One region of the Aerophototrophica crusticola genome, then DNA from elsewhere that is predicted to be linked to it. Evidence: predicted binding sites of a transcription regulator. Region 1 holds the regulator's gene; each other region holds the start of a gene.
What was found. Region 1 encodes LexA, which represses DNA repair genes until DNA is damaged. Its sites were predicted from a motif close to ATGTTCTANTTTGGTTC; they were not measured.
Positions count from the first base shown of each region.

Region 2: a site for LexA is predicted at 2,262-2,278, ahead of HHL28_RS10530 (ImuA family protein). Genes of this name have one in related genera too.
Region 3: a site for LexA is predicted at 5,452-5,468, ahead of HHL28_RS11805 (Y-family DNA polymerase). Genes of this name have one in related genera too.

Region 1 covers NZ_CP051775.1:1,333,061-1,343,133, forward strand. Annotated here, with positions in the region: gene HHL28_RS06500 (ComEC/Rec2 family competence protein) at 1-1,225, shown strand, start outside; gene lexA (transcriptional repressor LexA) at 1,245-1,970, opposite strand; gene HHL28_RS06510 (molybdopterin molybdotransferase MoeA) at 2,151-3,350, opposite strand; gene HHL28_RS06515 (hypothetical protein) at 3,347-4,111, opposite strand; partial or broken gene moaC (cyclic pyranopterin monophosphate synthase MoaC) at 4,124-4,608, opposite strand; gene trpC (indole-3-glycerol phosphate synthase TrpC) at 4,612-5,421, opposite strand; gene trpD (anthranilate phosphoribosyltransferase) at 5,418-6,458, opposite strand; gene HHL28_RS06535 (anthranilate synthase component II) at 6,462-7,055, opposite strand; gene cueR (Cu(I)-responsive transcriptional regulator) at 7,191-7,613, shown strand; gene HHL28_RS06545 (divergent polysaccharide deacetylase family protein) at 7,610-8,776, shown strand; gene HHL28_RS06550 (heavy-metal-associated domain-containing protein) at 8,811-9,014, shown strand; gene HHL28_RS06555 (VOC family protein) at 9,021-9,419, shown strand; gene HHL28_RS18410 (alpha/beta fold hydrolase) at 9,501-9,662, opposite strand; gene HHL28_RS06560 (alpha/beta fold hydrolase) at 9,659-10,073, opposite strand, start outside.
Region 2 covers NZ_CP051775.1:2,150,660-2,160,732, reverse strand. Annotated here, with positions in the region: gene HHL28_RS10550 (hypothetical protein) at 34-657, opposite strand; gene HHL28_RS10545 (hypothetical protein) at 752-1,291, opposite strand; gene HHL28_RS10540 (DUF4112 domain-containing protein) at 1,332-1,736, opposite strand; gene HHL28_RS10535 (YqaE/Pmp3 family membrane protein) at 1,748-1,975, opposite strand; gene HHL28_RS10530 (ImuA family protein) at 2,316-3,143, shown strand; gene HHL28_RS10525 (GGDEF/EAL domain-containing response regulator) at 3,781-6,039, shown strand; gene HHL28_RS10520 (cell wall hydrolase) at 6,513-7,019, shown strand; gene HHL28_RS10515 (GNAT family N-acetyltransferase) at 7,107-7,565, opposite strand; gene HHL28_RS10510 (alpha/beta fold hydrolase) at 7,626-8,867, opposite strand; gene phaR (polyhydroxyalkanoate synthesis repressor PhaR) at 9,228-9,848, shown strand; gene HHL28_RS10500 (hypothetical protein) at 9,978-10,073, shown strand, end outside.
Region 3 covers NZ_CP051775.1:2,408,424-2,416,965, forward strand. Annotated here, with positions in the region: gene HHL28_RS11795 (error-prone DNA polymerase) at 1-3,228, opposite strand, end outside; gene HHL28_RS11800 (DUF6504 family protein) at 3,538-4,092, opposite strand; gene HHL28_RS11805 (Y-family DNA polymerase) at 4,085-5,389, opposite strand; gene HHL28_RS11810 (hypothetical protein) at 5,558-5,707, shown strand; gene HHL28_RS11815 (helix-turn-helix domain-containing protein) at 5,790-6,254, opposite strand; gene HHL28_RS11820 (hypothetical protein) at 6,273-6,587, opposite strand; gene HHL28_RS11825 (cation:proton antiporter) at 6,911-8,542, shown strand, end outside.

The DNA.
Region 1 (10,073 bases):
TCGGGCGCTGCTGGCCCTGGCCGAGCCCGTCGCCCTCCGCTTCCCCATCAAGAAATGGGCGGCCGTGGCGGCGCTGTTGGCGGTGCTGGCCTACATGACCCTGGTGGGCGCGGCCGTGCCGACACTGCGCTCCGTCCTGATGACCGGCGTCATGTTGCTGGCCGTCTTGGCGGATCGAAACCCGTTCTCCATGCGGGTCGTGGCCTTGGCCGCGGCGGCAGTACTGCTTTTCCAGCCGGACGCCATGCTGGGGCCGAGTTTCCAGATGTCATTCGGGGCCGTTGTTGCCCTGATCGCCGCCTATGAATGGGCCCAGCCGCGCATGGCCGCATGGCGGATGGGCGCCGGCCCGCTGCGGAAGGCGATGCTCTATGTCTTCGGCGTGTGCCTGACGTCCTTGGTGGCAGGCACGGCAACCATGCCCTTCGCCCTTTACCATTTCCAGCAGGTGGCCAACTACGGCTTGCTGGCAAACCTTTTGGCGGTGCCGGTGACCAGCTTCTGGGTGATGCCCTGCGGCCTGCTGGCATATCTGCTCATGCCACTCGGGCTCGAGGGCTGGGCCGTGGAAGGGATGGGGTGGGGTATCCGCTTCATTCTCTGGACGGCCCATGCCGTGGCGGCCTTGCCGGGAGCGGTGCTGACGGTGCCTGCGGTGCCCGTCTGGGCCTTGGCATCGGTGACGTTCGGTGGGCTTTGGCTGATGATCTGGTTGCGTCCCTGGCGCATGGCGGGGTTGGCAGGGATCGCCCTGTTCGTCCTGGCGATCCCGCTCTCCCCAAAGCCGGACCTGCGCATCAACGACTCCGGAAGCCTCGTCGGGCTTCGGATGCCCGATGGTGGGCTGCTGCTCTCCAGTAGCCGCTCCGGCCGGTTCGAGGCGGCGGAGTGGCAGCAACGGGATGGCCTGGAGGGAGAGCCGAAGGCTTGGCCCAAGGCAGGGACATCAGACGGGGTCGTTCGTTGCGACAGCCTTGGATGCCAATATCGCCGGAACGGCAAAGTCATCGCGCTGGTGTGGCGTCCCGAGGCGCTGATGGAGGATTGCCGCCGCGCCGACCTTGTCATCGCGCCAAAGCTGGAAGCGCGGCAGTGTCCGGCCCCCCTTGTGATTGACGCCCTGGATCTCGCCCGGCGTGGCGCCCATGCTTTGTCCATCGGTGAGGACGGCCGGGTGACCCTGGAATCAGTACGGCCGCACCCGGGGGCGCGGCCGTGGAACTGAGGGAACGTGGGGCAGGGGATCAGTGGTAGCGGCGCAGCAGGCCCACCAGCTTGCCCTGGACGCGGACCCGGTCGGCGCCGAACACCCGCGTCTCATAGTTCGGGTTGCAGGGCTCCAGCGCGATGGAGTTGCCCTTGCGGCGCAGGCGCTTCAGGGTGACCTCCGCCTCATCCACCAGGGCGACGATGATGGTGCCGTTGTCGGCCCCGTCGCAGCGTTGGATGATTACGGTGTCGCCGTCCAGGATGCCGGCCTCCACCATGCTGTCGCCGGCCACTTCCAGGGCATAGTGCTCCCCGCCGCCCAGCATGCTGGCGGGAATCTCGATGCTGCTGCTGTTGTCGCGCATGGCCTCGATGGGCAAGCCCGCGGCGATGCGGCCATAGAGGGGCAGGGACACCGCCTCCGTATCACCCTTGGCCTCCCGGCCGGTGAGGTTGGCGCGGAAGTTGCCGGCGATCACGTTGGGCCGGAAGCGCGGGGAGGTCGCCGGCTCTGCCACCTTGGGCGTCACCACCCCGGGGCTCAACTGCTCCGGCAGGCGCACCACCTCCAGCGCGCGGGCACGGTGGGCGAGGCGGCGGATGAAGCCCCGCTCCTCCAGCCCGGTGATCAGACGATGGATGCCGGATTTGGACTTCAGGCCCAACGCGTCCTTCATCTCATCGAAAGAGGGGGACACGCCGCCGTCCTTCAGGCGCGTGTTGATGAAGAGCAGCAGTTCCTGTTGCTTGCGCGTGAGCATATCGCCCCCTGGTGTCGTACCCCGACTTATCTGTCCCACAAGATATAGAACAATCCCGGAACGTCAAGCATATGTTCTAGGTGTGTTCACGATTTGCGTCAAGGTATGACGGGGAATTACGTCGAAGTCGTGACAAAGACGATTCGGTGCGGCAGCTGGTCCTATGACCTGAGACTCGGATCAGACGTCGTCCAGGGGCAGGACTTCCACAACCGTCCCGGCAGGGGCAGCGGGCGCGTGGCGCGCGCGGAGGACCAGCCCGTCCGCCCAGGCGAGGCGGCTCAGCATGCCGCTGTCCTGCTTGGGGAAGGGGGTGGCGACGGGCATGCCGTCGGGGCCTGGGGCGAGGGTGGCCCGCAAATAGTCCTCCCGCCCGTCATTGGCCGGTAGGTCCGTGCCCGCCACGGCGCGGATGAAGCGCGGCTCGGCCTGGAGTCCCAGCAGGGCCAGCAGCAGGGGCCGCAGGAACAGCAGGGCGCAGACCAGGGAAGAGACGGGGTTGCCCGGCAGCCCCAGCACCGGCATGCCGTCCAGCCGGCCGAACATCAGCGGCTTGCCCGGGCGCATGGCGATCTTCCAGAAACCCAGGTCCAGGCCCCGGTCGCCCAGGACCTTGCGCACCAGATCATGCTCCCCCACCGACGCGCCGCCGCAGGTGACCAGCAGGTCGGCCCCGCGGGCACCGTCCAGGGCCTGGGACAGGGCGGTGGCCTCGTCCCTAGCGATGCCCAGGTCCAGCGGCTCCCCGCCCAGGGTCTTCACCAGGGCGGCGATGGCCAGGGCGTTGGAGCTGACGATCTGGCCGGGGGCGAGGGTATCGCCGGGCATGACGATCTCATCCCCCGTCGCCAGGATGGCGACCCGCGGCCGGCGGCGCACCTTCAGCCAGGGCACGTTCATGGCCGCCGCCAGGGACAGGTCCCGCACCCCCAACCGCCGCCCGGCCTTAAAACCGACGACACCGGCGGCGAAATCCTGCCCCGCCGGCCGGACCCAGCGGCCCGGGCCGGACCCGTCCTTGACCCGGACGGACTCGCCCAGATCGTCGCAATCCTCCTGCACCACCACCGTGTCGGCCCCGTCCGGCAGGGCGCCGCCGGTGAAGATGCGCACGGCGTCCCCCGGCCCCAGGGTCCCGGGGAAGGGCTGGCCCGCCGGGGCGCTGCCGATGCGGCGAAGCTCCACGGGCAGGGCCTGGATATCCGCCGTCCGCACCGCCCAGCCGTCCATGGCGGACACCGCCAGCGGCGGGTGGGTCAGCCGCGCCGCCACATCCTCCGCCAACACCCGCCCCAGTGCCTCCGTCAGCGCCACCTGCTCCGCCGGGAGCGGTACTACCCCGGCCAGGATGCGGGCGCGGGCCTCGGCGACGGGAATCATAAGGGCGGCTCCACCGCATCGATCAGTCCAAGAAGAAACTTGGCTTCACTTTCCGTGATGTTTTCAAGGGCTCTGTCATCATAGCCACAACTCAAGGGCGAAATGGAGTAGTTCTTGAATATGAAACGGAACAAGCGATGGAACTTATTCGAAAGGTAAATTGGATATACAATCGATCTCAAGTTTTCCTTCTGGCCATCTTTATAAACGTATATTTCTCTGTATGCGGATGCTTCCATTTGAGTCAAATTTGTTTCGACATTTATATATGTAAAATCTGGCACAGAGCCATACATTTTGCTTATAATTGGACAATCAAATTCTCTTGCCATCAATCCAGCATCCAGCATTGCCTGCACTAGGCCATTGATTGGCATGTAAGATACCAAAAATTCTTCCAGTTGTTTGGAGCAAGATTTATTTGTTTGGGAAAAATCTATTACAATTGCAAAACTTTCTTCCGGAATTGATTCAAGGTTCAATCGCACTAGTACAATGTGAGTGAACTTTTTGCTATCGCGAGCGGCAATCAAAGCTTGAGTCAGTAATGTCCTACCCGGCCCGTAATTCCCAAGTGAATCCAATTTCATCATCAAAGCTGACGCATTTGGTTGCCCATTGTTCACTGTTACGGCCAATGGAATGCATTCACGGTTTAGGAAAATACTGTTGAAATACAGCAGCAGTGGAAGCAGCGACACGCCTGCCAGAAAGCCAGCCCCGGCAAAGAAGACCGCCTTTGGCCACCGCCGCTTGCCCACCCCTGGTCTCCATTATTCCGCGGTAAACGTCCCACTCTTCCCCCGGCCTTGTAGGCCAGGCGGATGTCGGAGATGGCCATGGCTTTGTCCACGGCCTTGCACATGTCGTAGATGGTCAGCGCGGCGACGGAAACGGCGGTGAGCGCCTCCATCTCCACGCCCGTCCGGCCCTTCAGCTTCACCGTGGCCTCGATGTCCACGGCGTCTCGGGCGGGGTCCAGCGTGAACTCCACGGCCACCTTGGACAACAGCAGCGGGTGGCAGAGGGGGATCAGGTCCCAGGTCTTCTTGGCCGCCATGATGCCGGCCAGGCGGGCGACCTGCAGCACGTCGCCCTTGGCCATCTGCCCGTCGCGGATCAGCGCCAGGGTCTCCGGCTTCATCGTCACGGTGCCGCGGGCGGTGGCGACGCGCTCCGTCTCTTCCTTGGCGGAAACGTCCACCATGGCCGCGTTGCCCTTGGCGTCGAAATGGGTCAGGCGGTTCTCCTCGCCCATGGCTCAGGCCGCGTCGGTCAGGGTGGCGGAAAGCAGGGCGCGGGTCGCGGCGGTCACGTCCGGCTTGGCCATCAGCGATTCCCCCACCAGGAACCGCCGGGCGCCCACCTTGGCCAGTCGGGACAGGTCGTCCGGCGAGTGGATGCCGCTCTCCGCCACCAGGGCGCGGCCGGGGGGCACCATGGCGGCCAGGGCCTCCGTCGTGGCCAGGTCCACGGCCAGGGTCTTCAGGTTGCGGTTGTTCACGCCCAGCAGCCCGCCGGGCAGCCTCAGGGCCCGTTCCATCTCCGGCGCGTCATGCACCTCCACCAGCACGTCCATGCCGTAATGGGTGGCGGCGTCGTACAGGTCGCGGGCCAGCGCGTCGTCCAGGGCGGCCATGATGATCAGGATGCAGTCGGCGCCCAGGGCCCGGCTCTCCGCCACCTGGTAGGTGTCCACCATGAAGTCCTTGCGCAGGCAGGGCAGGTCCACGGCGGCCCGGGCGGCCTGGAGGTAACTGTCGTCCCCCTCGAAGTACGGCACGTCCGTCAGCACGGACAGGCAAGTGGCCCCGCCCGCCTTGTAGGCCTTGGCCAGGGTGGGCGGGTCGAAGTCGGCGCGGATAACGCCCTTGCTGGGGCTGGCCTTCTTGATCTCCGCGATCAGGCCCCAGCGGCCCACCCCCGTCACCAGCTCCAGCGCCCGGGCAAAGCCGCGGGGCGGGCTGGCGGCACGGGCGGCGGCGTCCAGAGAGGCGAGGGGGCGCACCACCTTGCGGCGGGCCACATGCTCCCGCTTGTCGGCGCAGATGCGGGCCAGGACGTCGGTCATTCGCTGATTCCCGGGGCGTGGGTGATGGCGACAAGCTGGTCGAGGGCCTTGGCTGCGGCCCCGCTGGCGATGCTTTCCGCCGCCAGGGCCACGCCTTGCTTGAGGTCCCCCGCCTTGCCGGCGACGATGAGGGCTGCCGCCGCGTTCAGTAGCACGATGTCCCTGTAGGGCCCCGTCTGCCCGGCCAGCACGGCGCGCAGGGCCACGGAATTGGCCTCCGCGTCACCGCCGCGAAGGTCGTCGGCGCTCGCGCGGGGCAGGCCGGCATCTTCCGGGGTGATCTCGAAGGACCGAACCGTGCCGTTCTTCAGCTCGGCCACATAGCTGGGGCCGGTGGTGGTGATCTCATCAAGCCCGTCGGAGCCGTGGACGACCCAGGCCGCCTCCGACCCCAGCCGGCCCAGCACCTCGGCCAGCGGCTCCACCCATTGCCGGGCGAAGACGCCCATGAGCTGCCGCTTGGCCCCCGCCGGGTTGGCCAGCGGGCCCATCAGGTTGAAGATGGTGCGGGTGCCCAGCTCCACCCGCGTGGGCGCCACGTTGCGCATGGCCGTGTGGTGCCGCGGCGCCATCAGGAAGGCGATGCGAGCCTCCCACAGCGCCTGGCGGACCAGGCCGAAGTCCGCGTCCAGGTTCAGGCCCAGGGCGCCCAAGACGTCGGCCGCACCCGATTTGCTGCTGATGGCCCGGTTACCGTGCTTGGCTACCGGCACGCCGCACCCCGCCACCACGAAGGCCACGGCGGTAGAGATGTTGTAAGTCCCGGCTGAATCGCCGCCGGTGCCGCAGGTGTCGATGGTGCCCGGCGGCGCCTCAATCCCGATCACCTTGGAGCGCAAGGTGCGGGCGGCACCGGTGATCTCCGCCACCGTCTCCCCACGCACCCGCAGGGCCATCAGGAAACCGCCCATCTGGGACGGGGTGGCGTTGCCGGACATGATGATGCCGAAGGCGTCCTCCGCCTCCCGCTCGGACAGGCTGGCCCCCGTGGCGACTTTCGCCAGCAGGGCCTTCATGTCGCCGATGTCGCCGGACATGGCTCAGGCGGCCTTGGCCGTGGGCCCGCGGGACAAGCGCAGGAAGTTGCCCAGCAGCTTGTGCCCATGCTCCGACGCGATGCTTTCCGGGTGGAACTGCACCCCGTGGATGGGCAGGTCGCGGTGCTGGAGGGCCATGATCATCCCGTCCGGCAGCTCCGCCGTCACTTCCAGGCAGGCGGGCAGGGTAGCCCGCTCCACGATCAGGGAATGGTAGCGGGTGGCCTTGAACGGGCTGGGCAGGCCCTGGAACAGGCCGGTGCCGGCATGCCGCACCTCGCTCACCTTGCCGTGCATGGGCTCCGGCGCCCGCACCACCTTGCCCCCGAAGGCCTGACCGATGGCTTGGTGGCCCAGGCAGACGCCCAGCAGGGGAATACGCCGTTCGGCCGCCGCGGCGATCAGGGGCAGGCAAATGCCGGCCTTGTCCGGGTCGCAGGGGCCGGGGGACAGGACGATGGCCTCCGGCTTCAGAGCCAGCGCCTCCTCCGGGGCCAGGGCGTCGTTGCGGCGCACCTCCACATGGGCGCCCATCTCACCCAGGTAATGCACGAGGTTCCAGGTGAAACTGTCGTAATTGTCGATCAGCAGCAGCATGGCGCGCCCAAATCCTTACGGGAAGGCTAACGTAGCGCCCGCGGCCCCCGATTTCCAGCCATCCGCGCCCGCGCCGCGGTTGCGGCTGCGTTGGGATTGAGGCAGGACTGGCCGCGAATTGGAGAGGGCCCCCCGATGAAGATCGGCACCGCCGCGGAACGCTCCGGCGTCCCGGCCAAGACCATCCGGTATTATGAGGAGATCGGCCTGATACCCTCGGCCGGGCGGGCTGGGAACGGATACCGGGATTATGACGAGCAGGACGTGCAGGCCCTGCGTTTCATCAGCCGCGCCCGCTCCTTGGGCTTCTCGGTGAAGGAGGTGGCCGGGCTGCTGGCGCTCTGGCAGGACAGGGACCGCTCGGCGGCGGAGGTGAAGCGGTTGGCGGAGGCGCACTTGGCGGAGGTCGACCAGCGCCTTGCCGACCTGCAATCCCTTCGGCGTACCCTGACCGACCTGGTCTCACAGTGTCACGGCGGTGACCGGCCGGATTGCCCTATCCTGGACAGCCTCGCCGCGTCAGGCGGCCCGTGCCACGCCACCCCAGACCATCAATGACCGAGACCCGCCGTCCCCCGGCCAAGCGCCCCCGCGCCAAGGCCGCCCCGTCCCGCGCCGGCAGCCGCTCCCGTGGCAAGGCCCGGTCGCAAGGGTTGCTCGCCCACCTGGACCGTCGCACCCTGCAGTCCCTGGCGGCGCTGCTGGGCTTTGCCGCCTTCGTGGTGCTGCTGGCGAACGTCTATGGCGACGGCTCGAGGGAAGCGCCCGGCTACACCGCCGTGGCGCCCGCCCAACCGGAGGCAGGGGAGGAAGAGTTGGCCGAGTTGGGGGAGGATGCCCCGACCCTGCCGCGGGAGGCCCCGACTGTTCCCCAGGTCCGCACCGTGCCTGAGCCTGCACCGGTGGCGCCCACGCCAGCCCCGCCCGCGCCCGAGCCTGCGAGACAGGTACCCACCCAGACGGCCATGCTGCCCCCGCCGGTACCGCCCCCGGCCGGGACGCCGCTCTGGAAGCGCAACGCCGTGCCTGCCCCGGCCCAGGATGGCCGGCCCCGCATCGTCATCGTCATCGACGACATGGGCCCGGACCGGAAGCGCAGTGACCGTGCCGCCGCCCTGCCGGGCCCGCTGACCCTGGCTTGGCTGCCCTATGCCCGGGATTTGCCGCACCAGGCCGCCGCTGCACGGCGCAACGGGCATGAACTGATCGTCCACATGCCCATGGAGCCGGACGGCAAGGGCGACCCCGGCCGCGACGCCATTCTGACCAAGCTGCCCGCGGCAGAGATCAAGGCCCGCATCGCCCGCAACCTGGCCGCCTTCGACGGCTATGTGGGCATCAACAATCACATGGGCAGCCGTTTCACCGCCAACACGGCCGGCATGGCGGTGGTCATGGCGGAACTGTCGTCCCGCGGGCTGCTGTTCCTGGACAGCCGCACCACGGCCCAGACCAAGGCGCCGGAGCTGGCGCCCCGCTACCATGTGCCGCTGGCATCCCGCGACGTTTTCCTGGACCATGAGATGACGCCCGCCGCGGTGGAGGCGGCCCTGGCCAAGGTGGAGGCCGTTGCCCGGACAAAGGGCACGGCAATCGCCATCGGCCACCCGCACGACGTGACCGTGGCCGCCCTGGAACGCTGGCTGCCGACCCTGTCGGCCAAGGGGTTCCAACTGGTGCCGCTGACCGCCACCATCCGGGCGCAACCGCCGGCCAGTTGAGCTGTTGGGCGGGGAGCTAGATGAGAGGACCCTGATGAGCCAGACCTATCGCGTGACCGGCATGACTTGCCAGGGCTGCGCCAACGCCGTGTCCAACGCCATCACCCAGCAGGCCCCAGGCGCCCGCGCCTTGGTCGACCTTAAGGCCGGTACCGTCAGCGTGGAAGGCCCCCTGGAGGAGTCCGCCGTGCGCAAGGCGGTGGAGGGGGCCGGTTTCGACTTCGGTGGTGCTGCCTGACCCGCCATGCCACTGCGCCTAGCCCTGGTCAGCCTGCTGGTCCGTGATTATGACGAGGCGATCGACTGGTACACCCGCTCCCTCGGCTTCGCCCTCGTGGTGGACACCGACCTCGGCCAGGGCAAACGCTGGGTAGTGGTCACCCCGCCGGGCTCGGACGGCACCGGCCTGCTGCTGGCCCGCGCCACCACGCCGGAGCAGCAGGCCGCCATCGGCAACCAGTCCGGCGGCCGCGTCTTCCTTTTCCTCCACACCGACGATTTCGCCCGCGACCATGCCCGCTTGGCAGCGGCAGGCGTGCGCTTCCTGGAGGCGCCCCGGCAGGAGGGGTATGGGACCGTTGCCGTGTTCGAGGACTTGTACGGGAACAGGTGGGACTTGATCGAGCCGCACAAGCCCGGCTGACCAAGGAAAGGCGTGCCGGAAAGGGGCTGTCATTGGCAAGGTCGAGCGTGGCTCAGGCTCAGCTCGACCAGCAGCTTGTCCTTACAATCCCTTGAGGAAGCTCAGCAAAGCCGCGTTCACCTCCTCCGGGGCTTCCTGTTGCACCCAGTGGCCCGCGCCCTCCACCAGGGTGGTGCCACGGAAGTCGCGGCAGGTCTTCGGCAGGTTGTCCACGGCCTTGTCCATGCCGGGCATGCGGATCACGCCGTCCAGGGAGCCGGCGATGAAGCAGGCGGGGATGGTGATGGGGCGCCGGCCCAGGGGGCGTTCAGCTCCCAGTCGCGGTCCATGTTGCGGTACCAGTTCAGCCCACCCCGGTAACCCGTTCTGGCGTAAGTCTTTCCATAGGTGTCCAGGTCTTCCTCGCTCAGCCAGTCGGGCAGGGTGTCGGCTTCGGGGGACGCGTCCAGCAGGCCCATGCCCGGCGGGATGATGGCAGGCCAGCTCTTGCCATGCTTCACGCCATAGCCGGAGGCGCCCACCAGCAGTCGGCGCTGCACCTGATAGGGATCGCGCTCCAGGTCCGCCTCCGCCACGCCGGGCTCCTGGAAGTACATCATATAGAAACGGGTCAGGCCCATTTTGCCCAACAGGCTGGGCAGGCTCTGGCTGCCG
Region 2 (10,073 bases), 820 kb from region 1:
CGGCCATCACCGTACAAAGGGCAGAAGCGGCGGTCAGGCCGCCTTGGCCTCGGCATTGTCCTCCGCCACCATGCCCTGCAGGCGCTCGCCGATGCGGGACAGGGTCTCGGTGCGGCGGCGGCGCTCCGCCTCCACGGTGCGCAGCAGGGCGGACAGCAGGTCGCGCATCTGCTGGTTCTCCTCCACCAGCCGGGCCTTCTCCGCCTGCATGCGGGCCACGCTCTCGCGGGCGGCGGCCACTTCCTTTTCCTGCTCGGCGTGGCGGGTGGACAACTCGTTGATGGTCCGCATGACCTTGTCCAGGGCGCGGGCCTCATCCTCGCCCGGGGGCTGGGTCAGCACGGCGCGGGCCTGGGCGATGATCGGCTGCATGGGGCGGGGCTCCTGGGTGGCCGTGGGGGCGTGGGTGTCCGGGGTGTCGGTGGCGGCCGGCTCGGCCTTGGCGGCATCGGCCGCGGGGGCCAAGTCGGTCAGGGTCAGGGGCTCGCCCTCCCCGTCGGCGGGGCCGGTGGGGGCGGGGGTCAGGCGCAAGGGCGGAGGCACCGGGGCCGGGCCGCGGCCAGCGGCGGTCAAGGCCGCGCGCAGGGGGGACTGTTCCGGGTCGGGCTGGGCCTCGCGGCCGAACCGGAACCCAAGCTTGTTGTCGGACATGAACATGGGGGGAGCCTCCGGCGGACAAGGATGCGCGTGCGCAACCGTTGGCCGGGGCTGGTGAAGGCAGGGTTAAGGCAGGGCCGCGGCCCCCGTGACCTTATTGGGCCGGCCGGCGGGCACAGTGCTCCAACACCCGGGAAATCACCTGGTCCGCCCCCTTGGCGGCCAAGGCCTGGGTGGGGCCGTCACCCACCCGCAGTTCCAGCCGCCGCAGCCGTGCGGCACCCAGGGCGGCGAAGGCGCCTTCGTTCCCCGCCAGCGGGATGGCGACGGTGGGCACGTCGGACATCTCGTTCACGTCGCCGGTGCCCTTGAAGGACAGCGGCCTGCCGTCGGCCAGCAGGGTGACGGCGCAGGCCTGCCCCTCGGGGCAGGGGGCCTCCAGATATAGCACCGTCGGCCGGCCCCCCTCGCAGGTCAGGAAGGCCACCTCGAAGAAGTCCACGTCGGGGCAGAGCATGCCGCCCTTGTCCGGCGGCCCCTCCGTCGGCAGGGACCAGGGGCAGGTGTCGTCCGGCGAGCCCGGCGCCAGCAGGTGGTAGGCCTTCACCGCGCCCAGCAGGAGCAGCAGCAACAGGAACAGGGGCAGGGCGCGGTTCATCCGGGCGGCGCGGTGGTGGACGCTCCCCCCACTCAACCCGATCCCTCCGGCCGCGTAAATGCCAGTGTTTGTGGGGTTACCGGCTCGGGTCGCTCTTCATCAGCCGGGCGGCGGCCTGGTCGTCCTGGCGGTCCAGGTGGCGGCGCAGCAGGTCCATGTTCTTCTTGTTGGCCTTGAAGGCCACGTCGAAGATGGTGCCCAGCACGGGGATGCTGCCCACGGCCCAGTCCAGCCCGGTATTGCCCACCATCCGCACCAAGGTGCTGGTGGGCACGCCCACACGTCGCGCCTCCATGATCAGGTAGGCGGAGACAAGGGCGGTCAGCGTGTCACCCGCCACCGGCACGATGCTGGCGATGCCGTCCAGGCCGAAGCGGATGCCCGTGCCAGGGATGCGCCAGCGGCTGTCCAGCAGGTCCGACAGGTCGCGCAGCCGGGCGATGGTGGCCGGGTCAATGGGCTTGGGCGTGTGCCGGGACAAGGCCGCCCCCGTCACTTGTATTTGATGATGACGTACAGGGCGTGGATGATGCCGGGGATGTAGCCCAGGATGGTCAGCAGCACGTTCAGCCAGAACTGCCCCCGAATCCCACCTGCAGGAACACCCCCAGCGGCGGCAGCAGGATGGCGAGCAGGATGCGGACGATGTCCATGGGACCGGGCCTCCTTGGTCTTGGATGTGTTGGGGGAATAACCCTGGGGGAAGGTGTTCGTTCCCAAGCCGGCTATGCTGCGGGCAGGTGTTGGGGGAACGCGGATTTAAAGGATTGAAAGGATTATGCGGGCCCCTTTGTCCTGGCCTGTCGAGTTTGGCGTTCCGGCAGTTTTTAACTGGAGACGCCGCGGGCGCGTTCTATGAAGTTATTTATCGGGAGCTTGCTATGGTTTGTCTGTGCAGGCGTCTGTTCATGTAATTCTGTTGAGTTCTGGAAATCCGTGTTCCCAACACACCGTTCCCCAAGCCGCATGGCCCACGGCCCCTTGACACCCCGCCGCCCCCAAACTAGAACATAACAGGAACAAATACCCTGTTGAGACCAACCCCTGAAAGGCGCCCGCCATGGACGGATTCGCGTCACGCCCGCCCTTTGCCCCGGACAAGGCCCGCCTGCTGGACGAGCTGCGGGAGCGGGTGCGGAGGATCGAGGGGGTGGGGGGCAAGGATGGCACCGCCGTGGTGCCGTTAGGCTTGCCGGAACTGGACGCGGCCCTGCCGGGCGGTGGCCTGCCCCTGGGCGCGGTGCATGAGGTGATCGGCCCCGACGCGGTGCTGGACAGCGGTATCGCCACCGCCTTCAGCGCCGTGCTGCTGGGCAAGCTGGCGGCGGGCCGGGGACCGGTGCTGTGGGTGGCCCGCACCGACGACCTCTACGCCCCCGCCTTGGGCCAGTACGGGCTGCTGCCCCAGGATGTGCTGCTGGTCCAGGCCGCCCCCGGCCGCAAGGGGGAGACGGACGTGCTCTGGGTGCTGGAGGAGGCCTTGCGCCACCCCGGCGTGGGCGCCGTGCTGGGGGAGGTGGGGGAGCTGGACCTGGCCGCCAGCCGCCGCCTGCAACTGGCGGCGGAGGCGGGGGGCGTTCCGGGGGTGCTACTGCGGCTGGGGCCGCGCCGGTTGGAGGCCAGCGCCGCCGTCACCCGCTGGCGGCTAGCGCCCCTTCCCACCCTGGCCCTGGAGGTCACCCGTGACCCCATCCTGCCGGACCTGCCCCGGCTGGGTGCCGTTGCTTGGCGGGTTGAGCTGCTGCGGTGCCGTGGTGGCCGGCCCGGCCTTTGGGACCTGGCTTGGCTTGGCCCGGGTTCCGGGCCGTTCACCGGGCTTCAGGGTCGCCCCGCCCTCACCGAGGCGGGGGAGCCGCTCCAGCGTGCCGGGCAGGGGCTCGGGCCGTAGCGTGTCGTCCAGCTTGCGGTCGTTCAGCGCCGGCTCCAGCGGCCGGGTCGGCGTCCGCACCACCTGATCCAGCCGGTTGGCCTCCCCGCGTAGCTCCCGCGTCTCCCGTTCCGCAAAGGGGTCGAGGCGACCCTGCGCGTCCAGCACCTCCCGCTCCCGCAGGGGGTCGCTCAGGCTGTCGCGGGTGGCCCGCGCCTTTTCCTGCTCCAGCGGCGTCAATGACCGCGGCGCCGGGGAAAAGCGCGTGGAGGTGGACGGCGCCGGTGACAGCAGCGGGTTGTTCTGCGCCGAGGCCGGGACGCTTCCCGCGACCAGCAGGGCGGCGATCAGGGGGATTACCTTGCTCATGACAGGGATATGGGGCTGGGGTTGGGCGATTCGAAGGGCTGATGCCAAGCGCATGAGCCGTTCACTCATGCGCTTGGAGGCCGGCGACCGCCGGCCCGCGGGCTCATGCCCGCGTGAGCCAAGCCCGCGGATGCGGGCGCCCGGCGCCTGAGGGGCCGTTGATCGTTCACGATCAACGGCGCGTGCTATGAGTCATAAACCCGTTCACCTGGTCCCATCCGCCGCAGGCGACAGCCGCCCGTGCCTCTGCTAGAAGGAGAAAGGGGATATCGCCGCTGGGGTAGGGGTGGTGGAGGGGGTATCGGACGAGGACATCGTCTTCGCCGACGAGGATGGGGAAGCGTCGCCGGCCGCCAGCCTGCCATCCTGGCTGGTACTGGTGGTGGACGACGACCCGGAAGTCCACCATGTCACCCGTTATGCCCTGCGCGGCCTGTCGCTGCTGGGCCGCCGCTTGAGCTTCCTGGAGGCCCGCTCCGCCGCCGAGGGCCTCGCCCTGCTGCGGGCCAACCCGGATGCCGCCCTGGTCCTGCTGGATGTGGTGATGGAAACGGACGACGCCGGCCTGCGCATGGCCCGCGCCATCCGGGAGGAGATGGGCAACCACCTGGTCCGCATCATCCTGCGCACCGGCCAGCCCGGCCAGGCGCCGGAGCGGGACGTGGTGGTGCAGTACGACATCAACGATTACCGCTCCAAGGATGAGCTGACGGCCCAGCGGCTCTGGACGTCCGTCGCCACCGCCTTGCGTGCCTATGACCAGCTCCGCGCGCTGGAGGACAACCGGCACGGTCTGGAACAGATCCTGGACGCCTCCACCCGCCTGTTCGGGGAGCGGTCCCTGGACCGGTTCACGGAAGGGGTGGTGCTCAGCCTCCGGTCCCTGGTCGGGGGCGCGCACGGGGTCTTGCTGGCCCGCTGCCCCCTGGTGGCGGGGGAACCGACGGGGGAGCCGCGGGTGCTGGCGGGCTATGGCCCTTTCGGCCCGTCCGGGGCCATGGTCACCTCCCTGCTGCCCGGACCCCTGTCCCATGCGGTGCCGGCGGAGGTCTGCCAGCGCGTGGCCCGGGCCATGGCGCAGGGCGCCAGCGTCAGCGGGCCGGACTGGCACGCGGTCCACGTCGCCGTCTCGCCCACCCTGGCGGTGGTGGTCTATGTGGCCGGGCTGGACCGGCCCTTCGGCCTGGACCCGCGACTGGTCCAGCTCTTCACCCGCACCGTGGCCATCGGCCTGGACAATGTCCTGCTGTTCGAGCAGTTGGCGGAGGACCGCACCCACGACCGGGCCACGGGCCTGCTGAACCGCACCGGCCTCGTGGCGGCGGTGGAGGACCGGCTGGTGGTGGGCAAGGCCGCCTTGCGCCCCCTGGCCGTGGCCAGCATCGACCTGCGCCGCTTCCGCGACATCAACCAGGAGCTGGGCGTGGTCTGGGGTGACCGGCTGCTGGCGGAGACGGCGGTGCGCCTGTCCGCCGCGGCGGGGCAGGGGGCCTGCTGCGGCCGCATCGGCGGCGACCAGTTCGCCATCCTGCTGCCCGACCTGACCCTGGACGACGCCAAGGCCCGGGTGCGAGACATCGTCACCGCCGTCGCCGCCCCCATCCTGCTGGCCGGGCGGGAGGTGCAGCCCCTCGCCACCCCCGGCCTCGCCTGGTGCGACACGGGCCTGGTGGACGCGGAGGAGCTGCTGGCCCGGGCTGAGGAAAGCCTGCAACGCTCCAAGCGCGCCCATGGCCGCCTGCAGGAGGTGGTGGTGGGCGATGAGCCGACGACCCCCGGTCGCCTGAACCTGTCCATCGAGCTGAACGCCGCCCTCAGCCAGAAGCAGTTCGAGCTGTACTACCAACCCATCGTCGCCGCGGACACGCGGGAGGTGGTGGCCTTCGAGGCGCTGGTGCGCTGGCGCCACCCCACCCGCGGCATCGTCACCCCCATCGCCTTCATCCCCACGGCGGAGGAGACGGGCCTGATCGTCCCCATCGGCGCCTGGGCCATGCGGGAGGCGGCCTTGCAGACGGCGGCCTGGACCCGGGCCGCCGGAAAGCCGGTGTGGGTCAGCGTCAACATCTCCGCCGCGCAACTGTCGGAGCCGGGCTTCCTGGAGCATGTGGCCCAGGTCATCGCCGAGACGGGCGTGGACCCCACCCTGCTGAAGCTGGAGGTGACAGAGGGCACCATCATCGGCGACCCGGAGCTGGCGGCGGAGATCCTGACCGGCCTGCGCGACCTGGGCATCCGGCTGTGCATGGACGATTTCGGCACCGGCTATTCCAACCTGTCCTACCTGCAGACCCTGCCCTTCGATTTCCTGAAGGTGGACCGCGCCTTCGTGAAGAGCATGATCGACCGGTTCGAGAGCCGCACCATCCTCCGTACCATGATGGCCCTGGCCCAGCAGTTGGAGCTTGAGGTGGTGGCCGAAGGCGTGGAAAGCCCCGAACAGGCCGACGAACTGGCCCGCCTTGGCTGCCATTTCCTGCAAGGCTTCCTCTACGGCAAGCCCATGCCCGCGGATTTGGCGGGCGCGCTGGTGATGGGCACCCCCTGACTGCCAATAAATGAGGCACCCCGGGCTTGACCCGGGGCCCTTGGGAAAGCCGACGTGCAGATGGCGCGGCAGCGGGGCCGAGTTGTGTGAAAGACGAGCGGCAGCAGGTGTGAATTTTATGAAACACGAAGGGCACGAAGAACACGAGAATTAAGAAGACAACAGCCTTATACTCTCAGACACCGGACTGTTACTTTTTTCTAATGTCCTTCGTGCCCTTCGTGTTTCCAAATTTCCTTCTCCAAAGATCCATCCCTCGATATCCGCAAAAGAAACAGGGGCTTTCGGTGATCTGCACGAAGGGTCCCCGAGGGCCCCGGCTCTCCGCTGCGCTGCGGCCGGGGTGACATCATTTCTTGGCATACACGAAGGCCTTGGAACCTCTCCACCCCCGCCGACGTTCTTCCGCCCGTCTCTTCGGAACCCTTGGCGGAGTGTCGGGCATGTGGGCGCGGGTCCTTGGGCTTGTCTTCATGGTGATGTTGTCCGCCTGCGCCTCCCGCCCGCCGCCGGCCCCGCCGCCCGTGGCCGCCCCGGCCCCGCCGCCGGGCCCCAGCCCGCAGGAGCTGGCCTTCCGCGCGCAGGAGATCGAATGCCTGGCCCAAGCGGTCTATTTCGAGGCGCGGGGCGAGTCGGAGAAGGGTCGCCAGGGCGTGGCGGCGGTGGTGATGAACCGTGTCGGCCATGGCAGCTTCCCCGACACGGTCTGCGGCGTCGTCCGCCAGGGCGGGGAGACGCCGCCCTGCCAGTTCTCATGGTACTGCGACGGCAAGCCGGAACAGGCGAAGGAACCGGAGGCCTGGGCGGAAGCGAAGCGCATCGCCGAGCTGGCCTTCGACAAGAAGCTGCCGGACCCCACCAACGGCGCCCTCTATTTCCACCATCTGGACGCCAAGCCGGACTGGAAGGAGGTCTTCGACCAGACCGCCCGCATCGACGGCCACCTCTATTACAAGCCCCGCAGCCTGGCGCAGATTTAACCTGATCCCCAGCCGCCCCTGGCTCGGGGGCCTGGGCAGGCTCCGCCACATCCGCGGCCGTGGTGGTTCCGGCTAGCTGGCGCCACCCTATAGCTCCAGCCGCATCTCGCTGCCGGGCACGAAGCCCAGCCGCTCATACACCCCGCGTCCCGCCTGGGACGCGTGGAGCAGGACGCGGGAGCAGCCGATCCCCCGCAGGTGTTCCACGGCGCGGGTCACCAACAGGCGGGCAAGGCCCCGCCCGCGCCAGTTTGGCTCCACATACACGCTCCAGACATAGCCGGGGTTGCGCCGGGTCGGCTGGATGACGTCGGGGTAGGGGGTCTGGAAGCGTTGGCAGCAGGCGGACCCCACCGCCTGCCCGTCCTCCTCCGCCAGGAACACGCCCAGGCCTTGCTGCGCCCGCGCCTCCGCCAGCCAGGCCAGCACCAGGGCCCCGGCATCGGCGCGGTAATGGTCCGCCGGGGTGCCATAGCTGTCCCACACCGCCAAGTAATGCCGGACCACCAGCGGATCGTCTTCCGGGATGGCGGCACGGATCGGCATGGTTTGGGGCTCCGGGAGGGAGGCGGGGGCAGATCCCCAACAGCTCCCGGCGCCGTCCCCTCACGCGTGGGCCACCAGCCAGTCCCGCAGGGGTGTCCAGACCCGTTGCTCCGCCCCGCCGCTGACGATCATGCCGATATGACCCAGGGAAGGTGTCCAGCGCTCCGCCCGCGGCACGGCGTCGGCCAAGGCGTTGGCGCTGGCGGGGGGCACGATCCTGTCCTTGGCCGGGACCACCACCAGCGTGGGCAGCTCCACCTCCCGCGGCTCCACCGGCCGGCCGGCGACCAGCCAGCAGCCCCGCCCCGTCTCATTCTGCCCGTACCAGGCGCCCAGGCATTCCCGGGCGATGGCCGAAGGCAGGGTGATCCCGTCATTCAGCCAGTCCTCCAGCGCCACGAAGTCCTCCACCTCCGGCGACCCTTCCGGCAGCAGGGCGAAGCGGCTGAACTTCTTCAGGGCGAGTTGCGGGTCCAGCTGGGCGAACAGGGTCTGGATGGCGTCCACCGGCAGTTCGCCCAACAGCCGCATGGTGGGCTCGAACGGGCCCAGGAAGGCGGCGGTGCGCAGGGCGCCCGGCTTGTCGTCGGCGTGGAAGTCCCACGGCGTGGCCAGCGCCACCAGGTTGGCGAAACACTCCGGCTGCCGCTGCGCCGCACCCAGTGCCAGCAGCCCGCCCATGCAGTACCCGACCAGGCCCAGCTTTCGGCCCCCCGCCGCCTTGCTGGCCGCCACCGTAGCGCGGCAAAGCCGGCCGGCGACGATGTCGGTCAGGGTGAAGCCCCGCTCCAGCGGCCCCGGCGCGCCCCAATCCAGCAGGAAGGGCCGCACCCCGTTGCCCGCCAGCCAGCGCACCAGGCTTTTGCGGGCGGACAGGTCCAGGATATAGCCCCGGTTCACCAGCGACGGCACGAACAGCACCGGCGGGGCGTCCGCCGGGGTTTCCGCCGTGCCATAGTCCAGCAGCCGGGCCGACCCTTCCTGCCACAAGGGCTCGGGGTCCGCCACGTCGCGCCGGTAGGGGTGGTGGCGATAGCGCTCCAGCCCGGTCAGGAACCGGTCCAGCCGCCGCCGCATCTCCCGGTCCACCTCCCGGGCCAGGGCATCAGCCGGGACGCTTGCCGCGTCGCGGGCGAGGGCCGCCGCCCGTTCCGCCAGTTCCGGCCGCCAGCGCGGTGAGGCGCTCCTCAAGCTCTGCAACCCGGCGGGCGAGCTCAGCAACACCGTCAGGCTGGCCGCCAGGTGCAGGCCCAGCGGCCGCGGGCCCTGGCGTCGGGGATGGGGTGGGCTTCGGCGGCTCATGGGGTGCCCCGTCGTGGTCCACGGAGTCGGCCAGGTCCCGGCCGCTGCCATGAAGGGATTGAGCATCAGGGCCGACTGGCCCAGCATCCCCAACGAGCGCGTGATCGCGTCCGCCACGCCCGGGTCGGCGCTGACCGCAGCCCATTGGTCCTGCCATAAGTCCAGGTAACGCCTTGCCAACTCTTCGGGGAGGGGGGCTCCCGCTTCTCCATGGGGGCACCTTCCATTCGGGGATGCTGATTTTGCGGCGCCATACCCTTTGCGAGCGAAGATTTCGGCGCCGCGGGATACTTGCGTTGCGGGTGCGTGATGACGTACTTCTACCAAATACGAAACCGACATCGCCGGGAAACGTCCTCGATGGCTGAAAAAGATGAGACCAGACCCGCGCCGGTGACCATCAAGAAGTACGCCAACCGGCGTCTCTATAACACCGCGACCAGTAGCTACGTGACCCTCGACCATCTCTGCCAGATGGTCAAGGACGGAACCGACTTTGTCGTTTACGACGCGAAGACCGGTGACGACATCACCCGCTCCGTCCTTACCCAGATCATCGTGGAGGAGGAGTCGAAGGGCCAGAACCTCCTGCCCATCCCCTTCCTGCGCCAGTTGATCAGCTTCTACGGCGACAACATGCAGTGGATGGTGCCGCGGTACCTGGAACACAGCATGCAGTCCTTCACCCGCAACCAGGAAAAGATGCGGGACTACTTCACGAACACGCTGGGCGGCGTCTTCCCGTTCGGCACGTTCGAGGAGATGAGCAAGCAGAACATCGCCATGTTCGAGCGGGCGATGCGCATGTTCAGCCCCTTCGGCGGGCCTGAGGGCAAGGACAACCTCCCCACCGCCCCGACCGCGACCCCCGCCCCGGCGGAGCCGCGCAAGGCCCAGGACGACAAGTTCGGTGAGCTGCAGAAGCGCCTAGACGAGCTGCAGAACCAGCTCGAAACCCTGACCAAGCGCAAGCCGGACTGAGCGGTTCCTACCTCGATATTTCAGTGAGACGGGCGGCCTTCCACGGCCGCCCGTTTTGCTTCCAACGCCCGTCGCCGTTCCCCGTCCGCTTCCGCGCCGCGGTGCCCGCGTGCCCTTAGCCTCGGGGGTATGACCCGCGCCCTGATCCCCTACCGCGCCCCCGACCCGCCGGCCGTCCCGGAGCCGCCGGAACCCCGGGCCCTCGCCTTGCTGCCCACTCCGCCC
Region 3 (8,542 bases), 1.1 Mb from region 1:
GGCCTCGGGTTCTTCCGCCAAGCGGCGCAGGCTGGGGGTGAAGTCCTGGAGTTCCTCCACCCGCACATGGATGACGGGGGTCACGTCCTTGCCCGTGGCTACCACCCGCTCCACCCGGCCCAGGCAGAGCAGCAGGCGGCTGCCCAGCACCTGGCGGCGGTATTTCTCGAACAGGTCGGGCATGAGGACCAGGTTGGCCACGCCCGTCTCGTCCTCCACGGTGATGAACACCACGCCGCTGGCGCTGCCCGGCCGCTGGCGCACCAGGACGAGGCCGGCGACGGCGAGGCGCTTCTTGTCCGGCCAGGTCCACAGCTCTTCCGACCGCACCAGCGGGTGGCGGCGGGCCCGGGGGGCGTGGGCCTCCGCGATGCTGGCGCGCAGCAGGGCCAGCGGGTGGGTCTTCAGCGACAGGGACAGGGTGGCGTAATCCTCCACCACATGCTCCCCCACCGGCATGGCGGGCAGGTCCACAACCGGCTCCGGCCCGATGCCGCCGTCGGGAAGGCTGGCGAACAGGGGCAGGGGCGCCTCCCCCAGCGCCTCCACCGCCCACAGGGCCTGGCGTCGGTCCAGGCCCATGGAGCGGAAAGCGTCCGCCCGGGCCAGGTCCACCAGCGTCGCCATGGGCAGCCCCGCCCGCCGCCACAGGTCCCGCGGGTCGCGGAAGGGGCCATGCAGCGCGCGTTCCAGGGTGAGGCGGTCCATCTCCTCTTGGGCCAGGCCCTTGACCTGCCGGAAGCCGAGGCGGAGGGGGAGCGTGCCGTAGGTCGGATTAGGCGCGCCAGCGCCGTAATCCGACGCACCGGGGGCGGCCGATTGCCGTCGGATTACGCGGCGTCCGCCGCTAATCCGACCTACATCATCCTCCAACCGCGAATCCCAATCCGACAGGTTCACGTCCACCGCCCGCACCTCCACCCCGTGCTCCGCCGCGTCGCGCACGATCTGGGCGGGGGCGTAGAAGCCCATGGGTTGGCTGTTCAGCAGGGCGCAGGCGAAGACGTCCGGGTGGAAGCACTTGACCCAGGCGGAGACATAGACCAGCAGGGCGAAGCTGGCGGCGTGGCTTTCCGGGAAGCCGTAGGTGCCGAACCCCTCGATCTGCTTGAAGCAGCGCTCAGCGAAGTCCTGGGGGTAGTTGCGCTCCAGCATGCCGTTGATGAACTGCTCACGGAATCTGCTGACGTCGCCATACTTCTTGAACGTCGCCATGGCCCGGCGCAGCCGGTCGGCATCCTCCGGGCTGAAGCCGGCGGCGACGATGGCGATCTTCATGGCTTGTTCCTGGAACAGGGGCACGCCCAGGGTCTTGCCCAGCACCGCCTCCAACGCCGCGGAAGGGTAGGTTACCGGCTCGATCCCCTGGCGGCGGCGCAGGTAGGGGTGGACCATGTCGCCCTGGATGGGGCCGGGGCGGACGATGGCGACCTCGATCACCAGGTCATAAAACCTCCTCGGGCGCAGGCGGGGCAGCATGGTCATCTGCGCCCGGCTTTCCACCTGGAACACGCCCAGGCTGTCCGCCTTGCAGAGCATGTCGTAGACGGGCTTCTGCTCCGCCGGCACGCTGGCCAGGTCGTAGCGCCGGCCGTAATGCCGGTCGATCAGGTCGAAGGCCTTGCGGATGCAGGTCAGCATGCCCAAGGCCAGCACGTCCACCTTCAGCAGGTTCAGCGCCTCGATGTCGTCCTTGTCCCACTCGATGTTGGTGCGGCCCTCCATGCTGGCGTTCAGGATGGGCACCATCTCCGACAAAGGTCCGCGGGTGATCAGGAACCCGCCCACATGCTGGGAAAGGTGGCGGGGGAAGCCCACCAGCTCCTTCGCCAGCGCGATGGTCCGGTTCAGCAGGGGGTCGTCGGGGTCCAGCCCGGCTTGGCGGGCATGCTCCACGTCGATGCCCTCCTTTCCCCAACCCCAGACGGAGCCGGCCAGCCGGCCCACCATGTCCAGCGACAGGCCCATGGCCTTGCCCACTTCACGGATCGCGCCGCGGGCGCGGTAGCAGATCACCGTGGCGGCCAAGCCGGCCCGGTCGCGGCCGTATTTCCCATAGATGTATTGGATCACCTCCTCCCGCCGCTCATGCTCGAAATCCACGTCGATGTCCGGCGGCTCGTTCCGGGCGGCGGAGATGAAGCGCTCGAACAGCAGGCCCGAGCGCACCGGGTCGATGGAGGTGATGCCCAGGCAGTAGCAGACGGCGGAGTTGGCAGCGGAGCCGCGGCCCTGGCAGAGGATCTCCTGGCTGCGGGCGAAACGCACGATGTCATGCACCGTCAGGAAGAAGGGCGCGTACCTCATCTCCCCGATAAGGTTCAGCTCATGGCGAAGCTGGGCGGCCACGTCGTCCGGCACGCCGTCGGGATAACGGTCCGCCGCCCCTTCCCAGGTCAGCCGTTCCAGCACCGCCTGGGGGTCGCCGCCGGGGGCGACCTCCTCCGGGTATTCGTGGCGAAGCTCGTCCAGGTTGAAGCGGCAGGCCTCCGCGATCTCCATCGTGCGGGCCAGGGCGTCGGGATAGGCGGCGAACAGGCGGGCCATTTCCCGCGGATGCTTCAGGTGCCGCTCCGCGTTGGCGTTCAGCCGGAAACCCGCCGTCTGGATGGTCACCCCGTCCCGGATGCAGGTCATCACGTCCTGCAGGGGACGCCGGGCCGGGTGGTGGTACAGCACGTCGTTGGTGGCCACCGTGGGCACCCGGTGCCGGGCCGCCAACCCCGCCAGCCAGGCCAGCCGCCGCGCGTCGCTGCCCTGGTAGCGATGGGTCAGGGCCAGGTACAGGTCGCGACCGAAGCGGTGGCGGTAATCGGCCAAGTCCGCCTCGAAGCCCGCGTCCGCCTCCCAGGGCGGCAGCAGGACCAGCACCTGGCCCTGCGCGTGGTCGCGCACGTCGTCGCGGCCGATGAAGCATTCCCCCTTCGGCGCCCGCCGCTTGCCCAGGCTGAGCAGCCGCGACAGCCGCCCATAGGCGGCCCGGTCCCGCGGGAAGCACAGCAGGCCCGGCCCATCCGTCAGGTCCAGCCGCGCCCCCACCACCACCCGGAAGCCCGTCGTCTTCGCCGCCACATGCGCCCGCACCACCCCGGCCAGGGTGTTGCGGTCCGCCACCCCGATGGCCCGCATGCCCATGGAAGCGGCCGTCAGCACCAGCTCCTCCGCATGGCTGGCGCCCTCGAGGAAGCTGTAGTTGGTGGTGACCTGGAGTTCGGCGTAGGGGGTCATGCTTGCCCCTCACCCTTGTCAGCCTTCCGATCATCACAAGGGTCGAACCGTCGTACAGGCGTCCCCTCCCCCAGAGGGGCAGGGCTATCGCATATGAAAATCCCAAGTACGTTCCGTGCATTTGGAACCGCTCTTCGGATAGCGATTCTGCCCGGAACGCGCTTAGCAGAGTTCGATGTTTGCCGGGCGGAAGCGGGTCGAGCGCCATATGCGATAGCCCTGCCCCCTGGGGGAGGGGACGGTCGTACGGCGGTTCGGCCTACCAAAGTGCCGGAGTCATGACAGGAACGGGCGTGAGCCATAGTGCCCTCACCCCCACACGCCATGCAGGTACCAGGTCGGTGGCACCGGGTCGTCGAACAGGCCCAGGCGGTATAGCCAGAAGCGGCGGCCGCCCTGTTCTTCCACCCGGTAATAGTCGCGCAGGGCGGCGTCGGGCTGGTTCAGGCGGCGCCACCATTCGGGCGACAGCCGCTCCGGCCCCTCCGCCACGCGGACGCGGTAGGGCGTGCCGCGCCAAGTGAAACCGGCGGGTGGGGCGTCGGGGACCATGGCGGTCACCTGGATGGGTTCCGGCCGGCGCAGCAGGCGGACCGGGCGCGGCCGGTCGGCAGGCCAGGGGCGGGGCTCCCCGGCGGGGCTGTCCTCCTTGTCGGCGGGGGCATCCGCCGGGCGCAAATCCACCGCCCGCTCCGGCCACCAGCTTTCCCGCGGCAGGGGCCGGCGCACCTGGGCCAGACCCAGGCGGGAGCCGACCTGGTCCACCAGCTCCGGCACCGGCGGCGCCAGGGAGACCCGCCGCACCCGCACCGGCTTGGCCGGCCGCAGGGGCCCGGTCCAGGGCAGGGTGTTGAGGTCAGCCACCTTTCCCTCTCCCTGGGGAGAGGGGACAGTCGGCCTGCTTCCGGCACCCCCTCACCCCGACCCTCTCCCCGGGGGGAGAGGGGGATTTGTTGCTGCTACCACCTCCCTCACCCGTCCCGGCCTGTGGCCGGGCCACCCTCTCCCCAGGGAGAGGGAACCGCACCACGTTGGCCGGCGGGGCCGGGGGTTTCAGGGCGGCGGGGGGCAGGCTGGCCTGTTCCGGGTGGTAGTCGTCGGCCGCGGGCACGGTGAGGGCCATGACCTCGAAGCCGGGGCCGGGCTCCAGCGTGTCCAGCTTGGGCTCGAACAGGCGCAGCAGGTGGGCGGGGTCGCGGTTGGGGCGGCTGGTGCCGGCCTCCAGCAGCTGGGGCGGGGTGTCGATGCCGCCGTCCACCCGCCAGGCGGACAGGACCAGCCGGCGGGCCCCCTGCCCGGCCGCCTCCAGCCCCTTGCAAACCTGGGACAGCAGGTGCTGCAGGCAGCGGCGCATGTCCTCCGGCGTGCTGACGGGCTCGGCGAAGGCGAGGCGGGTGACATGGGGCGGCACGGCCCGGCGGGGGGACAGGGCCTCCTCCGCCGTCCCCAAGGCCTGGTCCAGCCGTTGCGCCACCAGGGGCCCGTAGCGCCCGGCCAGGGCGGCCCGCGGCACGGCGGCAAGGTTCCCCACCCGGCGCAGCCCCACCCGCTTCAGCCCGGACGCGGTGATGGCAGGCAGGCGCAGGGCGGCCACCGGCAGGGGTGCCAGCAGCAGCCCCTGGTCCCCCGGCGGGGCGATCAGGGGCCAGGGCTCCGGCCCGCCGAACCGCGCCAGGGCCCAGGCCGCGCCGGCCGTGTCGGCGATGGCGACGCGCGACTCCAGCCCCGCCCGCTCCAGCCGCAGGGCGAGGTCCTCCAGCAGTCCCGCCTCCCCCCCGAACAGGTGGGTGCAGCCGGTCACGTCCAGCCACAGCCCGCCGGCCCCCAGCACCACCTGCTCCGCCGGGTCGATGGCGGTCACGGGAGTATAGCGCTGGGCCCAGTCGCAGAGCCGGCCCAACGCCGCCGAATCGCCCGCCGGGTCCGCATCCGCCACCGCCAGCCCGGGTTCCAGCGCCCGGGCGTCGGCCAGGGGCAGGCCCGGCCCCACCCCGGCGGCCTGGGCCAGCCGGTCCGCGGCGGCCACGGTCAGCCGTCCCCGCTCCGCCGCCACGGCCACCAGCGGCCGGCCCGGGTCCGTGCCCAGGCGGCGTCGCAACCGGTCCGTGGCGAGGCACGGCAGCCAGAGCGACAGAATGCGGCGTGGACTGGCGGGCGACATGGCGCGGTACTTCCCCCTTTGGCCCCCTTGGCCCCCTCGGGACCCGAGCCTCAACAAGAACAGAACAAAACAAGAACATACCGCAAAAGGGGGAGAGTCAAGATGCCGCTGCCAAGGGAGGGGGCCGGCGCTGTTGGAGCATCACCAGAGGACGGAGGAGACAGCCGGATGCCCCCCACCCCACCCGACTCCAAGACCCCCGCCCGCCCACCGGAGGACAAGCTCGACCGTGGGGTGAAGGTCTTTTACCTGTGCATCATGGTCCTGCTGCTCTACGGCGTGACCCACTCCATCCTGCGCCTTCTGGGCAAGGCATAGGGGGGGCAGCCAACACCGGGCCAAGCTTGCGGATACATGCACGGCCACGCACAGGGGACCGGGCCCGGCGCTGGCATGGCCATCAGGCCTCGGTCACGGCCCACTGGCCTTTGCCGGTGCCTGTCGCGATCAGGGCGCCAACATCATCCCGGATGGCAGAGACTTGGCGGGCCGTCTCCGTGAAGGGCTGCCGCTCACCGACATGCTCGAGGAAGATCTGGCGTAGGGCCCTGTCTTCGGTGGGCGGGATGCTGGTCTTGGACTTCTCCCACCGGGCGACGGACTGGGCGTCCTTGCCCAGGAGGGTACCCAACTCCTCCTGGGTCATGTCCATCAGGCCCCGCAGGAACCGCACCTCCTGCCCCGTCAGGTGCCGCCGGCGCCGAATGATGACGAGGGCAATGGCCCGGTCCAGGGCCGTCGCGTTCTCGACCATGACCGCGGGGCCATGGGCCGTCTCCTCCCGCGTGAAGCCGGTGGACAGCCAGACATAATCCAAGCCGCTTTCCAGGTAATGGTGCCGGTCCGCGCCAACCGCTTTCGCCATGATCCCTGCTTCCCCAGCCTATGCGCGTCCCGGCTTCACCCACTCGTAGCCGGTGATCACCAGGATTTTCCGTTCGACGACCAAGACCCCGGCAACCTCGTGCGCCTCACCGGTCCGGAACCGCCGCATGGTGAACTTCCACCCGTTCGGCTCCCGCAGGTCGGGCACAGGACCCTCGACGACCGAGCCGTGGATCAGGCAACGCTTGATCTGTTCCCGCGTCAGGGGCTGTTTCCCGGCACCGGGGTTCCGTACCATCGCGTGGGCCGTCAAGGCGATCCGGTCCACCTCTGCCAGGAACCTGATATGGGCCTCGGCCTTCTTGCGGTCCATGATCACCTGTCACGATGATAGGCTGAGCGGCGGCGGTGATCAAGGGCTCTTCACCATGGCAGCCCAAGCCCCATACCTATCCCAGAGTATCGTAATCCGTGTGCTGCAGGCTACTTTCACGGCGATTGTTCCCAGCCGTCCTTCCCGGGCATGTCTGACCGGGGGCAAGACGGCCTCCCCTGAAAGCCGCCCCCTGCCCCATGCGGGCCACAATGGTGGGGCTTGTCTGGCTGCCGCTTGCCGCGGCCGGGGCGGGGGAATAGCTTTTCCCCGTCGCGCGGCCACCATGGGCGCGTGACACCGAAGGAAGGGCAGACCGCCGGATGGACAGCCTCGTCTACACCCTGTTCGCCGTCGCCGGCCTGCTGGTCCTGGTCAGCCTGCTGCCCCCGCTGGCCCAACGGCTTCGGCTGCCCTACACGGTGCTTCTGGCGGCCACGGGGGTGGGCATCGGCACCCTGCTGCACGTGGCCGGCCGGTCGGCGGAGGCAGGCGGTTTCGGCTTCGCGGGGGATTTCCTGGTGGCGGTGGGGGAGCTGGACCTCAGCTCCCAGGCCTTCCTCTACATCTTCCTGCCGGTCCTGCTGTTCGAGGCGGCGTTGAGCGTGGACGTGCGCCGCCTGATGGACGACCTCGGGCCGGTATTGCTGCTGGCCGTGGTGGCGGTGCTGATGTGCACGGCCCTGGCGGGGCTGGCCATGTACGGGGTCTGGGGCCTGTGGCACGGGGAGGCGACGGGCACGGCCCTGGTGGTCTGCTTCCTGCTGGCCAGCATCATCGCCACCACGGACCCGGCGGCGGTGGTGGGCATCTTCCGCGACATCGGCGCGCCCCGCCGCCTCTCCATCCTGGTGGAGGGGGAGAGCCTGTTCAACGACGCGGCGGCCATCGTGCTGTTCACCCTGCTGCTGGGCATGCTGACCGCCGGCGGCAGCATGGACCCGGTGGCGGCGGGCGGGGACTTCCTGGTGAAGTTCGCCGGCGGGCTGGCGGTGGGCTGGGGCCTGGGCAAGGCCATCGGCTGGCTGGTGACCCCCATGCGCAACCAGGCCCAGTCGGAGATCACCCTGACCGTGGCGCTGGCCTACCTGGCCTTCATCATCGGCGAGCATTACCTGGGCGTCTCAGGCGTGGTGGCCGTGGTCACGGCGGCCCTGGTCATGGCGGGGGAAGGCCGCACCCGCATCAGCCCGGAAAGCTGGGAAGGGCTGGAGAATGTCTGGTCCCAATTGGGTTTCTGGGCCAACAGCCTGATCTTCCTGCTGGCCTCCATGCTGATCCCGCCCACCCTGCTGAACGCCACCTGGGGCCACCTGATCATGCTGGCGGCGCTGATCCTGGGCGCGACGGCGGCCCGGGCCCTCGTCATCTTCGGCCTGATCCCCGGGCTGACGGCCCTGGGGGCCGCGGACAGGATCTCCGGCGCTTACAAGACCGTGATGTTGTGGGGCGGCCTGCGGGGCGCCGTGTCCCTGGCCCTGGCGCTGGCCGTGTCTGAGAACCGGCGCGTGCCGGACGACATCCAGGACATGGTCGCGGTGGTGGTCACCGGCTTCGTCCTGTTCACCCTGTTCGTCCAGGGCACCACCCTGCGCCCGCTGATGCGGCTGTTCCGGCTGGACCGGCTGACCCCGGTGGAGCTGGCCCTGCGCAACCGCGTGCTGGGCCTGTCCCTGTCCGACGTGCGGCAGGAGGTGGAGCGCATCGCCCGCGACTTCCGCATGGACCCGGAACCAGCCCTTGAGCCCTTGCTGGACCGGGGCGCCGGCCTGGCCCAGGAACAGCTCGACCTGGACAGCATGGGCGCGTTGAGCGCCGAGGACCGGGTCTATATCGGCCTGTCCACCCTGGCCCGGCGGGAGGAGGAGCTGTACCTGGGCTATTTCCGCGATGGCGTCATCTCCCGCCTGACGGTGCAGAGCCTGGGGGCGGCGGTGGGCCGGTTGCAGGACGGG